Regions from separate parts of the Latilactobacillus sakei subsp. sakei DSM 20017 genome, predicted to be linked through region 2. Evidence: predicted binding sites of a transcription regulator. Region 2 holds the regulator's gene; each other region holds the start of a gene.
What was found. Region 2 encodes LexA, which represses DNA repair genes until DNA is damaged. Its sites were predicted from a motif close to CNAACANNTGTTNG; they were not measured.
Positions count from the first base shown of each region.

Region 1 (5,394 bases), 290 kb from region 2:
TCGTCAAAACGGGGACGACAATTGAAAAATTGGCGTTGGCCAAATCAGCTGCTTTTGATAAAACAGGCACGATTACGAATGGCCAATTAACCGTGGATCAAGTTGTACCGATGATTGATATTGAACCATCGGAGTTATGTCGTTTAGCAGCCAGTGCTGAACAGGCTTCGGCCCATATTCTGGCTCGTTCCTTACTACAAGTCGTCCCAGCAGCGCAATTATTAGAAATTATTAGTTTAAAAGAAATGACAGGTGCTGGTGTGACTGCCCAATTAGCATCTGGACAGACGGTTCAAGTCGGTAAATTTGAATTTGTGGCGCCTGACCAAGCTAAACAATCCCAGACACAGACAACTGTCTACATTGGCATTGACGGGCGTTATGCGGGCTATATCACATTTATCGACCATCTTCGCCAGGAAGCGCCTCAAACGATGTCAACGCTCCATCAGCTCGGTTTACAGCGCTTAATGATGCTCACAGGGGATCAGGCGACAACCGCTAAAGAGATTGCGGCTCAAGTTGGCATTGATGAAGTTCACGCTGGGTGTTTGCCTGCCGATAAGATTCGACTCATCAATAATGTCACGCCGGAGCAGCGGCCGATAATCATGGTTGGCGATGGTGTTAACGACGCACCATCCTTAGCGAGTGCCGATGTCGGAATTGCGATGGGTGCTCACGGTGCCACAGCAGCGAGCGAATCCGCAGATGTCGTCATTTTAAAGGATGATTTGAGTCGGGTTAGTGGCGCCATCACGATTGCACGGGATACAATGCGGGTGGCGCGCCAGTCCGTTTTGATTGGGATCTTCATCTGTATCGGATTGATGTTGATTGCCAGTACCGGTGTCGTGCCAGCTTTAATTGGGGCCTTATTCCAAGAAGTTGTCGACACAGTTTCGATTTTATACGCATTACGTGCTAGAAATGACCATTAAAAAAAGAGGCCGCTGAGGGCCTCTTTTTTGTATTGTTAACTATTCTTCAGATTGCACTTTTAAAAACATATCTTTTGGGAGGTATAGTTTCGGAATCATCGCTAATAAAATCCCAAAGACGATACCATTTAAGATGAAGCCGGCAACGAAACTACCGCCATTCACAGTTAATGAATAGAGCCAAGCATTCATTCCTTTAGGCGCGTATGAGCCCCAGTAGATGGCCCCAGCTAAGAAGTGGCAGAAGTATTTGGCGAAAGTACCAATGAAAGCTGCGGACCAAAGGAGCGCAATCGTTTTTACTTTGGTATTTTGTTGGATACTTGCTTGAACTGGTTTTTGTAAAACGCCAGCTAGGCCAACGACCATGAAGGCAATCGTAAATTCAAGTAATCCTTGCCAAACATTGAGAACGCTCCCGTTGCCGAGGCCTCGTAAGACGAGGTCTAAAAGGCCCCAGATTAAACCCGAAACCATCCCAGCCGCGGCGCCGCGACGGAGACTATAGATAATAATGGGGATAATCCCAAAGGAAACCTCAATCGCTGATGGCCCTACAGTATGCGGAATATATTCCAGAGCCATCGCAAATGCCGCGATAATGGCCCCTTCAATTTGAATCAATAACCGTTGATGTTGCATAAAAATAACCCCTTTTCTTGGTTAACCAACACAAAAAAGGAGTTAAAGTCTCAACTCCATCACAATTCCTACGCTTGTCTTAACAAACAGGTTCGAAGGGTCTGATCATCTAATCACTCTCAGCCAATGGCTCCCCTTTGCGATGGTTAATATTTAAATTTTAAGAACGTTTTCAGTATACCGGATACAACAAAGATGTCAAGCAATCAAGCTTCATTCGAGCTTATCCATTGCCGAGCGCTGTTCGTCATCAACCACGTGCGTATACAAATGGGTGGCCTGCGTGGTGGTTTGGCCCAATTGGGTCGCTACGATCGTTTCGCTGTGGGTCGCTGACATCAGATCGGTTGCGAGTGTATGACGGAATTTATGCGGCGTTAGTCGAACGCCAAAAGCTTCAGAGTACTTAGCTACCAGTTTTTCAATGGCATAGTTACTGATTCGCTTCGCTTGACCGCGATACTTTGTGACAAATAAGGCCCGTTCGTTAGCGGCTAAATAGCGTTGTTGCCGGATTTGAACGTAATCTTGCAGATAAGGTAAACCCCAAGGTGCGATCGGCACGGTATCTTGTTGACCGCCTTTGCGAATAACCGTAATTGTTAGTTGTTCAAGGTTTAAATCAGAAACGTTAGCTTGGGCGAGTTCGGAAAGACGAATGCCGGTAGTGAGTGCCAATACGCAAATCGCAATATCCCGTTCACAATTCTGCGTATAAGAAGCGAGTTGGCGATTAGATAGCGCACTGGGATAGTCGACTTGCATAAAGGCAATGAAGTCGTGTTTTTTATCACCGGTGAGCAACTTTTGACCGATATGGCGGGAACGAGTGGCCATTGTCTCGGATGATTTGAGCAGTTTGACTTTTTTCATGACGTTGCGGTAGAAATAAGGCTCACCATCGGCTTGTTCGGCTTCAATCGTCAGGAAGTACCAGAGCGCATTCAAAGCGTTGATAGAGCGATTAACAGCCTGAAAGGAGAGCTTGTGATTATTTGCTTTTCGTTTATTCATTAAAAAGATCTTATAGAGTTCGATATCTTCTAATTTCATCTTATCAAGCGCAACAAGAGGGATATCCTTAGTCGTTTGAACAGTAACGATTTGTTCGTCAATTAACCAGGAGAAGAAGCGGACGTATTCTTGGAGATATTGATAGAGCGTTGCAGAGGAGTATGCATTGGCTTGCCGATTAATATAAAATTTACGGACGTAATCGGGAAGATCCGCCAAGCGTTGTTCACATAGTTCGAGATAACGTTGTTGGTCCATGATTGAAACCACCTTAATAGAGAATTATAGTTATTTTAACAAAAAAGCGGCGAGAATACTACAAGTGTTGTTAAAACCATAATTTTAACAACACTTGTTTGGCAAATTTTGACCACTAACCCTAGAAATCTGTTTTCAGACCATCTGCAGCAGCCATTTAAAAACGAATAAAATGCCTGTTTAACGGTCTTTCATCTTAATGAAACGTTGATATAACAGTGTTTATAGCATGATTAGGCCGATTTGAGCATCAAATTAGCGTTTTATTAAACTCGGATTATGGTTAATGATTATCAATTTGAGCCTCAAAATTATGGATTTTACAGCTGCATAAATCAATCCTAAGTTATTTAACGAATTTCATGTGGTTATTGATTATTAATGATTAGGCAGTGGTTTTAATTTGCGATCAGATCAGTAATTTAGCATTGAGATTTGTTAATCGTAGTTGAGTTTTTTAAACGGTTGATGTTTTAGTTAAAGCATTTTAAAACGTTGCTAAAAGAATTTGCTAAATTAAGGACTTAAATACAGATTAATAAGTCAAAATCAGCCACTCTTTTAAAATAAATACATACTTCCTATAATATATATTATGTAAACTAGAATATTTTTTTATTTAATAGGTCCCCCACACCGTCTTTAATCACCGTAATCGATTATTTTTATGTTGAAAACTAGATTAAATTTAATTGAACTGCTTGGTTATTTGAACTAGCTAAAAATGGCACCAAACAGTACTTTAGAATTTAGCACAGGCCATTTAAAAAAAGCCCAGATACTGGTTAAATACCAATATCTGGGCTTTTTAGATTTACTTTAGTCAGTTAGTCGAATTACAACTTTACCGGCTAATTTACCATTAGCAACTAATTCCAGTGCATCTTGAACGTGATCAAGATCAAAATCGTGTGGATCGATAGCTGGTGTAATGTGATGTTTTTCAACTAATTCAGTGACTTTTTTAAGTTGTTGGCCATCCGAACGCACAAAGATGAAGCGGTAGTTAACTTGAGCTTTACTAGCGAGTTTATCCCACTTCTTACCGACTAAACCAAATAAAAGTCGTTTCCAGGCAGGTAATTGGTGCGTGATAGCAAAATGCTTATTAGGACCTGCCACCAAACTTAATAAACGGCCACCGGGTTTCATAATTGAAAGTTCACGTTCGATATCTTGAGCCCCACGAGTATCGATAACGTAATCGACATCGTTTAATACCTGCCAATAATCGGTTGTCCGGTAATCAAGGTATTGGTCAGCACCTAATTCTAGAATATGCTCACGTGCTGCAGCGTTCCCTGAGACAATGACTGTTAAGCCTAAAGATTTAGCGACTGGCACGGCTAATTGACCAAAACTGCCAGAACCACCAGGAATGAAAATCGTCTTCCCTGCTTCAACAGCTAATTCTTCCGTGAGGCCTTGATAAGCGGTTAAACCGGTCAAGGGGACAGCAACGGCCTCTTTAGCTGATAAATTGGTAGGTGTATACCAGATAGCATTGGCATCGACCGCAACGTATTCTGCAAAACCACCAATCTTAGCAAGTGGTAGACGTGTGTAAACTAGGTCACCCGGTTTAAAAGGCGTTACGTTAGAACCGATAGCGGTAATTTCACCAACGACTTCATTGCCAAGGGTTAATGGCATCGAATAGTCTTGAATCAACTTAACACTGCCGTGAATATTCATTAAATCTAACGGATTGACTGCGGCATAGCTAACTTTGATGAGTACTTCGTTAGCTTGGGGCTTAGGGGTGGCAATTTCTTTCACGGTCACATTGAGATCTTTACTATATTTTGTAATTTGAGCTGCTTTCATTTTAAAGTGCCTCTTTCCATGGGAGTATTTGAAGTGTTTGGTGTGCTGTTACGATTAGCGCCTCTGAATCTGGATTTACTTTAGCCATGACACGAATGCCAACCAATGCATTTTGAAGTGTTGCGGCTAATAGCTCGCTCTTAATAGGAGGCTGCAACTCAGCTTGCCCTTCAATCAGTAATCGCTGCAGCATTGCTTGTTCCTGCTGTAAATAGCGTTTAATAAGTTGTTGGATATCTTCTTCTAACGTTGATAACGCGGTTGCCGTATTAACGACTAAACAGCCGTCTGGTTGTTGTGCCGGGTGGTTAATGAACGCCTCAAAAATGGCTGTCAAACGACTACTAAGGTCGCTATAATCATTGATGATTTGATTAAATGTCGCGGTGATTTGATCGTGATAATGCGCTAAGACTGCGATAAATAGCTGGTGCTTATCACCAAACGTATCATAAATACTACGACGATGGATGCCCATTTCGTCGACTAGGTTTTGCATCGACGTTTGTTCATATCCCTGGCGCCAAAAAACGAGCATTGCTTTGTCTAAGACGGCTGTTGTTTCAAATTCTTTCGTGCGCATCTGATAATCTCCTCTTATTAGAACGTTCATTCTATTATAGATGATGACTCTGAATAACGCAACTAGATTTTACGCAATTTTAAACGCAAAAAAAGAACGTCTCATGAAGACGTTCTTTGGTGATACTAT
Region 1 is NZ_AP017929.1:1,464,269-1,469,662, forward strand. It holds gene LEUCM_RS07315 (heavy metal translocating P-type ATPase) at 1-941, shown strand, start outside; gene thiT (energy-coupled thiamine transporter ThiT) at 981-1,583, opposite strand; TPP riboswitch at 1,632-1,730, opposite strand; gene xerS (tyrosine recombinase XerS) at 1,797-2,855, opposite strand; gene LEUCM_RS07330 (NADP-dependent oxidoreductase) at 3,675-4,682, opposite strand; gene LEUCM_RS07335 (TetR/AcrR family transcriptional regulator) at 4,684-5,265, opposite strand; gene fakB (DegV family protein) at 5,391-5,394, opposite strand, start outside.
Region 1: the regulator LexA is predicted to act here: its motif matches at 2,943-2,956, upstream of xerS (tyrosine recombinase XerS).

Region 2 (5,394 bases):
TTCGCCATAAGGGTTGGTTGGTAATTGTGGATCTGATTCCTTGATGGGAATTGATTTAGGTTCGCCATAAGTAGCGGCAGTTGAAGAAAAGACGATGCGTTTAACATCGAATTCATTCATCACTTCTAATAAGGCGGTCATCCCGTAAGTATTGTTATCGAAGTATTTAAGTGGTGCTTGCATTGATTCAGGCACGATTGAAAAGGCGGCAAAATGAATGACACCAGTCACGTCTTCTTGTTGGAAAACGGTCCGCATGAAGTCTTTATCGCGGATATCACCTTGATAAAAACGGGCTTTTTGATTGATGGCGCCTTGATGACCCGTTACCAAGCTATCGACAACAGCGACGTCATAGCCGCGTTGGATTAATTGATCAACGGTGTGGGAACCGATGTAACCGGCGCCCCCTAAAACTAGAATTGACATGGAATTTCCCCCTAAGTTGAGAATACAGGTGTACTCTTAATAGTATAGCATCTATCGGATTAAACAAAAGGCGAAGTTGGGCGAAAAGTGCTAAATTTTGCTATAACGGTTTAGTTAATGACTGGGAAGTAGTGAGGGATTAATTTGGAAGCACAATATGAATGGCAATTAAAACCAGTACCAACTGAGGATGAATTACAAACAATTACAAAAGACAATCCGCTACCTAAGGCTGCGGCCCAACTTTTGTGGCAACGTGGCTTGCGGGATGCAGAGCAGATCAATGATTTTATGAATCCCAATGTCGGTCAACTTCACGATCCATACGCTTTGCATGATATGCAAAAGGCGATTGATCGAATTCAAGAAGCGATTGTGAACGGCGAAAAAATTACGATTTATGGCGATTATGACGCGGACGGGATCACAAGTACCACTTTGATGAAGGAAACTTTAGACGACTTAGGTGCCGATGTTGAAGTCTATGTGCCTAATCGTTTTAAGGATGGCTACGGTCCTAATTTAGAAGCTTATAAACGCTTGATTGAAAATGGCACCCAATTAATTGTGACCGTCGATAACGGGGTGAGTGGCTTAGAACCAATCGCTTACGCGCAAGAACACGGTGTTGACGTGGTCGTGACCGATCACCATGAATTACCATCAGAATTACCCAACGCAGTGGCGATTGTGCATCCCAGACATCCAGAAGGGCAATATCCTTTTGGCGAACTCTGTGGGGTCGGTGTGGCGTTTAAAGTGGCGACTGCTTTATTAGAAGAGATTCCTTACGATAAATTAGATTTAGCCGCAATCGGGACGGTTTGTGATATCGTCCCCTTAGTCGATGAAAACCGGACGTTGGTTAGTTTAGGCTTACAACAATTACAAAATACCGATCGACCAGGTTTGGTCGCATTGTGTCAATCAGCTGGCTTAGAACAAGCGACACTAGATGCCACTAACATTGGGTTTGGGATTGGTCCCCGTTTAAACGCAATTGGTCGTTTAGGTGATGCGACCCTTGGTGTGCAATTGTTAACGACGCTTGATGACGAAGAAGCGGTTGAACAGGCCCAATTTATTGAACAACAAAATAAAAAACGCCAAGGGCTAGTGCAAGAAATTACGGCAACGGCAATGACAATTGCTGAAACACCGGAAAATCAAGCGAGTGCCACCTTAGTTATTGCCCACGAAGGTTGGCATGAAGGGGTTCTAGGGATTGTGGCTAGTCATGTTGTTGAACAGACCGGTAAACCAACCTTAGTCTTGACGATTGACCCGGAAACTGGCTTAGCTAAAGGCTCTGGCCGTAGTGTGACAGCTTTCCATTTATTTAAAGCGTTAGATGCACACCGTGAATTATTGGTTCATTTTGGTGGCCATCACATGGCAGTTGGCTTGACCGCTAAGGTTGATCAATTAGCGTTGATTCAAACTGCAATGAACGAGTATGCGCAAGTTAATCAGTTAGATTTAACAGGACGCCAACCATTACCAGTTGATTTGGCGCTGACGCTAGCTGATATTACGCCTGATTTATATCAAGCATTGCAACAACTGGCACCTTTTGGCAGTGATAATCCAGAACCGTTGATTGAACTTAGCGCGCCCCAGTTAGCCGATGTCAAACAAATCGGTGCTGATCAGAAGCATTTGAAGATGATGGCGGTCGATCAACAACAACAATTAGCAGTTTTAGCTTTCAATAAAGGGGCTTTGATGCCCGATTTAACTGCCGCTGAAGATGTGAAATTAGTCGGGAGTTTGAGTGAGAATACTTGGCGTGGCCAGACAACGTTGCAATTAATGGTAAAAGACCTTGCTACAAGTGGGCAAGTCGTACTTGATCAACGCAGCAATCGTCTGACGAAGCAATTATTCCAATCAACAGGCGACTACGTCTTTTTTAATGATAAAATGCGCGAGCAACTGCAGTCTTATTTACCGGCAGGGAGTCAGGCGCTGTTAGCGACCGATGAACAAGTTGCTACTAGCCAAGAGCTAATTGTAGTTGATGAACCAGCTGATTTAACTGCTTTTGAACAATTTTATCAACAACAACAGGCCGCTAAATTAAGCTTGATTTTTTATGCTAAACACTCTGCTTATTTAGAAGGAATGCCGACAAAACAACAGTTTGCGACTTTCTTAGTTTACTTGCGGAAACATCCAAATATTGAAAAAGCGCGGTTAGCAGAATTAGCAGCGTATTTAAAATTACAATTACCGTTAATGATTTTCATGTTGCAGGTGTTTTTTGACCTCGGATTTGTTAGAATAGAACGTGGTCTGATTACGGCCGAGTTACAACCTGAAAAGCATGCACTGGAAAGTGCACCAAGTTATCAAAAACGATTAGCTAAAATTGAAATGGAAAAACAGCTTGTTTATTCAACCTTTACCGAGGTGAAAGACTGGCTAGCAACTCTCCCAGCAGTAGCAAATCGCTAAAAGAGTTAAGGAGCGAATTATATATGTCAATCAACTTTAAAGATTATGTCGCAAGTGTTCCGGATTTTCCGGAGGCTGGCGTTACTTTTCGTGATATCTCACCTTTGATGTCCGATGGTGAAGCATACGCAGCAGCAACGGATAAAATTGTTGAATACGCTAAGAACAAAGGCGTTGAAATGATCGTTGGCCCTGAAGCCCGGGGCTTTATTGTTGGCTGCCCGGTTGCTTACAAATTAGGTGTCGGTTTTGCACCTGCTCGTAAGAAGGGTAAGTTGCCACGCGAAACAGTTTCAGCTAGCTATGGTTTAGAATATGGTAAATCAACATTATATATGCATAAAGACGCGGTTAAACCAGGCCAAAAAGTCTTAGTAACAGATGACTTATTAGCAACCGGTGGCACAATTGCCGCAACAATCAAAATGGTTGAAGAACTAGGTGGTATCGTTGTTGGGACAGCCTTCTTCATCGAATTGAAGGACTTAAACGGCCGTGAAAAGATTAAGGACTATGATATTTTCAAATTAATGGAATACTAATAAAGAAGTGCGCCATCAACAGGTTGCTTTTGAACATTTGACTGATATAGCAAAGTGCAGAAAGTAGTTGATGAAAGCACGTTAAAGAGAAACAGATAAAAAAAGAAGTTCGCCTAAGCGAACTTCTTTTTTTATTACATGCGATCCCGGTAAAGGCCAACGACCTTCCCTAGAATGCTGACTTCATTTAAAATGATTGGTTCAAACGTATCGTTTTCTGGTTGGAGACGATAGTGATCTGCTTCTTTGAAGAACCGTTTGCAGGTTGCTTCATCTTCGGCAGTCATCGCAATGACAATATCGCCATTATCGGCGGTTGATTGCTTGCGAATGATAACTTCGTCGCCATCTAAGATACCGGCGTTAATCATACTTTCACCACGAATTGTTAGCATGAACAAATCTTGTTCGGTTTGCAAACTAGGTGGAAGCGGGAAGTAATCAGTTGCTTCTTCAACTGCTAAGATAGGCACACCGGCAGTAACCACCCCTAATACTGGGATTTTCTGGGGTGTCGCCCCAATTGCCGTTAGGCCAGCGGGCGTTAACTCGATCGCCCGTGGCTTAGTGGGATCCTTTTGTAATAAGCCCTTCTTCTCAAGTCGGGCTAAATGGCCATGGACAGTAGAAGTGGACGATAAATTAACGGCTTCGCAAATCTCGCGGACCGTTGGTGGGTAACCTTTGTCTTGAACACGTTCGTGAATAAAACGTAAGACCTCTAATTGTTTGGATTCAGTTTTAGTCATAAGCGCACCTCATTCGTTCTATTAAGCATATAGTAGCATATTTATAGGCGGATTTCAAACAAGTGTTCGTATTTTTTGACATTTTGAGCATTTTAGTCCAAAATAGGATAAAAGTTTAAATTTGGAGGCCGATGATGGCAATGGATCAAAAACGACTCGATCGTATCAATGAATTAGCACATAAAGCAAAGGCAGAAGGGTTAACACCCGAAGAAACAGCGGAACGTCAAGAACTACGGGACGCTTATTTGAAGGATTTCCGTTCTAGTTTCCGTTCACAAGTTGAGATGCTACAAGTTTATGATAAAGAAGGTAAGGAAGTCACACCTGAAAAAGTGAAGGACATCCAACGTGAAAAGGGTTTACGTGACGATTAATCTAGGAATTCCGCTTTCTTTTTAGTGCAATAATGTGTAGAATATTTAAGTGAACTGAATGAGGAAGGGGTGCATAAGATATGAATATTGGAATAGGCGTATTAATTTTTGTCATTGGGGCATTATTAGGTGCAGTTGCTGGCTTTTTCGGCGCACGTGCTTACATGAAGAAATATTTCGAAGAAAATCCACCAGTTAATGAAGATATGTTGAAAGCTATGATGATGCAAATGGGGCAAAAACCATCTGAAAAGAAATTAAACCAGATGATGAGCTCAATGAAAGCACAACAAAAACGTAGCAAAAAATAAACATGACTTAATTAAAGAGGCGTTTCGTACAAAAACTTATTTTTGTATGGAACCCTCTTTTTATTGGAAGAGAAATAATTGTCCCACTGAACTAAGATTGCTATAATGAGGATTATCTAATTTTGAAGACGGAGATATTTTATGGGTATATTTAAGAAGTTAGGCTGGTATTTTAAACAAGAATATCGCCGCTATATATTAGGGGTTATTTTTTTAGTCCTAGTTGCAATTGTGCAAATCGTGCCACCAAAAGTGATTGGGACGTTAATTGATTTAATGGCTGCCCGAAAGTTGAAGGCATCGGTCTTATTAATGTGGATTGGGGTCTTATTAGCAGCCGCGATTTTACAATATCTCTTTCGCTATGGTTGGCGGACTCGTATCTGGGGTGGCGCAGCCAAGTTAGAACGGACATTGCGGAGTCGTTTGTTCTGGCATTTTATGAAGATGGACACAACTTTCTTCCAGAAACACCGGACTGGCGATTTGATGGCCCATGCGACCAATGATTTAACCGCGATTCAACAAG
Region 2 is NZ_AP017929.1:1,172,816-1,178,209, forward strand. It holds gene galE (UDP-glucose 4-epimerase GalE) at 1-429, opposite strand, end outside; gene recJ (single-stranded-DNA-specific exonuclease RecJ) at 574-2,886, shown strand; gene LEUCM_RS05910 (adenine phosphoribosyltransferase) at 2,910-3,428, shown strand; gene lexA (transcriptional repressor LexA) at 3,563-4,177, opposite strand; gene LEUCM_RS05920 (DUF896 domain-containing protein) at 4,312-4,554, shown strand; gene LEUCM_RS05925 (YneF family protein) at 4,635-4,865, shown strand; gene LEUCM_RS05930 (ABC transporter ATP-binding protein) at 5,007-5,394, shown strand, end outside.

Region 3 (5,394 bases), 750 kb from region 2:
CTATCATACCAAAAAAGTGGGTTAAACTCAAAAGCGCCACCGTTTTAACAACTCTGGTTTTTCTTTGAAAAAACGGTATTAGAATCCTGCTACTGATTCTAATACCGTTTTTTGTTCATTATTCAGTTGGTGGTTGTTCGCTTGGAACCTCTTGCAAAAGGACCTTGCGGGGTTTACTACCTTCAGAAGGCCCGATAATCCCGCGACTTTCCATTTCATCGATCAGCCGGGCTGCCCGATTATAACCGACTCTAAAACGACGTTGAACCATCGAAACACTCGCGGTTTGTTGCTTAACCACTAATTCAACCGCTTCTTGATAATATTCATCTTCTGGATCTGCCGTTTCTTGGTGTTCATCAGCCGCCGTTGGAATCATCTCTTCATCGTATTCAGCCGTCTTTTGAGCTTTGATAAAGGAAACGATGCTTTCAACATCTTGACTGGAGATAAAGGCGCCTTGAACTCGGAGTGGTTTACTCATCCCGATTGGTAGGTACAACATGTCCCCACGACCCAGGAGCTTTTCAGCCCCACTACCATCTAAGATGGTCCGTGAGTCAATCCCACTAGAAACCGCAAACGCGATCCGTGATGGAATATTGGCCTTGATTAAACCAGTAATAACATCGACAGATGGCCGTTGTGTGGCAACAATCATGTGAATCCCGGCTGCCCGGGCCATTTGTGCTAACCGGATAATGGCACTTTCAACTTCGTTACTAGCAACCATCATCAAATCAGATAATTCATCAACGATCACGACAATGTATGGTAACGCCGCGCCCTTGATTTCGCCATCTTCATTATGGCCTTGAATATACTGGTTATATTCGGTCATATTCCGCTGACCAGTATCCGCAAAAAGTTGATAGCGTCGTTCCATTTCTTTAACGACTTTATTCAACGCGTTGGCCGCTTTCTTAGCGTTGGTCACCACCGGAATCAAGAGATGCGGAATTCCGTTATAGACATTTAATTCAACCATTTTCGGATCAATCAACATCAACTTAACTTCATGGGGTTGCGCGCTCATCAAAATACTGGTGATGATCCCGTTAATCGCTACTGACTTCCCACTACCCGTTGAACCGGCAATCAAAAGATGCGGCATCTTCGCTAAATCCGACATAATCACTTTACCGGAAATATCTTTCCCTAATGGCACTGCCAACGGTTTGCCTGGATGTGGTGGCTCTTGTTCGATCATCTCTCTGAAGGAAACTGTTGAGACAGTTGTATTAGGGACTTCAATCCCGACGTATGGTTTGCCTGGAATCGGTGCTTCAATCCGAATGTCTTTGGCGGCCAGTGCTAACGCTAAATCATCGGCCAAATTAACAATCTTCGACACCTTAACACCAACAGCCGGTTGGATTTCATACTTCGTAACGGCTGGTCCTAAACTTGCACTCTTAACCGTGACATCCACGCCAAACGAATCAAAGGTTTGTTTCAAGACCTGTTGATTTTTTTCAATCGCTTCGTATTCCGCACTCTGATCTGATGGTGGAATCTGCGTCAACAATTCAGGCGTTGGCATTTCATAATCCGCATCAATTTCTACAGCATGCGTTAATTCGGCAACATCCGGCACTTGTTCTGTCGGTGTTTCCGCAGTTGCTTCTGCCTCGTTAGTTGCTTGGTGCGTTGCAATTGGTTTTGGTAAATCCTTCGGTCCATTAATCTTAAAGGTGGCTGGTTCATTCACCACAACCCCCGTTTTCTCAGGCTCGCCGGTCGGTTCTGAGGTAGGCTTTTTAACCGTCTTGGTTGGCGTCGTTTTTTCGTCAACCGCAGACAACGCATTTTGCGTTTGTTCTTTGAGCGCGCTGACTTGATCGCGGCCCTTTTCAGTGGCCTTCACCAAGCCTGATTTAGTATAGCGTCCGACTTGAAATAAGCCGTGGACAAAGCGCTGACTGCTTTTAACAACCACGCTGAAGGGAATATCCATAAAAATAAACAGCCCCATGACTGTCACTAACACGGCAATGATATAGGTCCCCATCTGTGCAAACAAAAAATGCGAACCGCTATAAATCACGGCACCAACTAGGCCACCGCCGACCTCCGTCGTAACTGCCATTTTTTGGAAATCTTCAAACAATAAGCGCCAAGTAGCTGCGACAAAATGGTTATTAATCGCTTGTTGGTGCAAGATGAAAGCTGATAGCCAAATTAAAATACCAATGTAGGCTAAACTAAAACCCACCGTTTTTTGTTGCCACAATGGTGGTTGTTTGCCATAAATTAAGAGGTAAATACCGAGCATTGCAAATAGAATTGCGCCCAGGACGAATGTGTCACCAACGAATAAGCGGAAAACATTCGCAAATAGTGCGCCGATAAATCCTAATTTCAGCCCGGAGAAAAGACTAATTAAAATAAACAAAAAGCCGACAAAATTAATCGTGTAATCAGGCTGTTGCATTTTTTTCTTCTTAGTCGTCGTTTTTTTCTTACGCTTTTTCGTTTGAGTTGCCATAAAATCTCCTTACCTTACATATCTAATCCTTATTATACACGAACTTCTGTTCAGGTTAACCCATCTTTTAGGCTTTATTCAAACAAAAAAGAAGCCCAGGTCAACCGAAGTTCCCCTTAGCTTCTCTTATTTAATCATTATGCTTCTTCTGGTGTTTCATGCGCTGTAAATTGAAGTTGAATCCCTTCGTTCAAAGCAACCGCTGTTACTTGATACGTCAAGGTTTCAATGTATTCGATTAATGGTCGTGATAATTTCATCATTTCCTTTTGTCCGATTTCATCTGGTGTGCCAAAGAAATCTAACAATTGAACAACCCGTGAAATTTGACCAGATACGGCAAAGCCGCTTCCTTGTGGCATCACTTGGAATGGTGTAACGATTTGATAGATGTTACCGGCTTTTAAATCAGCTTCTTGTAAATATTCGTCGTCAGCATCAATTTTCACTAAGCTCACTTGGATATTTTGTTGTGGTTCGGCGTCCGGTGACACACGGTCAAAATGAAAAGCATCAACGCTAATGGGATCTTTTTTAGTTTGCATTAGAAACACTCCTATTTTAATTTATCGTGATCGTACAGATGACTCTTTTCTAACCCTGGAAAATCTTGTTGCCGTAATGCTTCAAAAATGACCAATGCTGCACAGTTGGATAAATTCAAAGCCCGAATGTGATCTGACATTGGAATGCGGAGACACTGATCTTCATTTTCACGCATAAACGTTTCTGGGAGGCCAGTTGTTTCCTTACCAAACATAAAGTAATGATCAACACTTGTATCCGTCACATCCTGATCAGAATAAGCTTGCTTGGCAAACTTCGTGATCAAATAGAGGTGTTTACGATCCGGAACCGTTTCTAAAAAGGCATCCAAGTTCTTGTGGTAATTAATCTTCACTTGGTCCCAATAATCTAGACCAGCCCGTTTTAAATGTTTGTCGTCAGTTTCAAAGCCTAATGGTTCGATTAAATCTAAAACAGTATCCGTCCCGGCACATGTCCGGGCGATGTTGCCAGTATTAGCTGGAATAAGTGGTTCGTATAAAACAATATGATTAGTCACAATCTAACTTCCTTCAATAAAGATTCAGTAGCTTAATTATACACGATTTAATGGTAAAGCTCTACTGGTGCTTTCCATATAAAAAAACGTAGTCCCTCGGTTATTCACGGCGAGAAACTACGTTAGTGTCATTTCATCACTAGCTTTTATCAAAAAGTATTCTGATAAAAGTTAGGGAAAAAATTCCTTGTGGTTATTATAACGCCCTTATTTCTGACTTGCAATCAGATTTCTTAAAATTACTTTAATTTCTCATTGTTTTCCCACCAAAACCGTGACATCCAATGATATCTCTGGTAATGCCGCCAACGTAATCGCTTGTAATTGCGCCTCTGTTGCTGTCCAAGTTAAAGGTGTCATCTCGACTAAATCCGCTAGTGTTTCGGGTGTTAAGGTCATCTTTTGTTGAACCTGAATTTCTTGGTAGCCGGGAAAATGTTGTTCGAATAAGTCCAATACTGGACCATGATCGTAGCTTTCCTTTTCCTGACCCTGATATAATAATTCTCGTAGCTCGTGCAAATAACCGGCATTAGGAATGACTTTAATGAGTTGACCGTCCGGTTTGAGCACCCGTTTAAATTCTTGGTATTGCGATGGCGAAAAGATGTTCAAGACTGTGTCCAAACTCTGATCAGCAAACGGCATCCGCGCTAAATCAGCGACACAAAACCAACCTTCTTGATTGTAATCACTGGCCAGTTGAATTGCCGGTTTAGAAATATCAAAGCCGATATATTGGGCTGGTACCTGTTGGGCAAGTTGGTAAACCGGCGTTCCTTCGCCACAACCAACATCAAGAATCCGACTATTGGCCGTAAGTTGCTTAGCAATTTCATCTAAGAACGGTTTAAAGAAGCCGGCCTGTAAGAATGCCCGGCGATGGCTTAACATTTCTTTTGTATATTCAGACTTCATTTGTTTGGGTAAGAAGTACAATGTCCCATTTTTAGCCAAGTCAAAACTATGGCCCGCTTCACAAACCAATTGGTGATCACTAATAGTGGCAAACGCCCCTTGGCAAATTGGACATTGCAAGGCGCTTAAATTGGCTTGTAGGAATTGTTGCGCTAAATCAATTTTTTTCAATTCAAATTCTCCTTATTTCAATCCTTTACATTCTAAAAATATCAAGTAAACTTAGTCATATCAAGTTACCGACGAAGGAAGTGAACTCATGCTAGATACTTATCGCTTCGATGAAGCTAAAAAGAAGTTAACCAAGCATGCTAAAATCCAACCCAATAGTTGGATTAACATTACCGATCCCACGCAAGAAGAAATTGATTTACTGACTAAAAAACTGCACGTCCCTTCCGATTTCATCTATTATAGTTTAGATGCCGACGAAAGTGCGCGTGCCGAACACGATCCAGATTATAACGCGACATTAATCATTTTTAACATGCCGATTCTTGAAAAAGATGATCAGCAAGCTGATAAATTCCGCTACAAAACGAGTCCTCTAGGGATTATTGTAACAGATTCTGTCATCTTAACCATCAATAAAACGCCAGTTGATTTCTTACAGAGCTTTATTGATAATCAAATCAAAAACTTTAATCCACAGGAACAACGGCGCAGCGTCCTCCAAATTCTCTATCGCATTTCGACCATTTATCTGCAATATCTGCGAGATATCAACCGTTCCCGTGAACGTATTGAAAACCGTTTGCAAAAGTCGCTACGTAATGAAGAGCTTTACGATTTAATGGGGATTCAACGCGGGTTAGTTTATTTCATGATGTCGTTAAAAACCGATAAGATGGTACTAGCGAGTTTGATGCGCTCTAACATGTTAATGCTCAACGAATCTGAGATTGACCTCTTAGACGATATT
Region 3 is NZ_AP017929.1:1,922,517-1,927,910, forward strand. It holds gene LEUCM_RS09675 (FtsK/SpoIIIE family DNA translocase) at 119-2,488, opposite strand; gene LEUCM_RS09680 (DUF1149 family protein) at 2,626-3,033, opposite strand; gene trmL (tRNA (uridine(34)/cytosine(34)/5-carboxymethylaminomethyluridine(34)-2'-O)-methyltransferase TrmL) at 3,045-3,554, opposite strand; gene LEUCM_RS09690 (methyltransferase domain-containing protein) at 3,807-4,643, opposite strand; gene LEUCM_RS09695 (magnesium transporter CorA family protein) at 4,732-5,394, shown strand, end outside.
Region 3: the regulator LexA is predicted to act here: its motif matches at 2,528-2,541, upstream of LEUCM_RS09675 (FtsK/SpoIIIE family DNA translocase).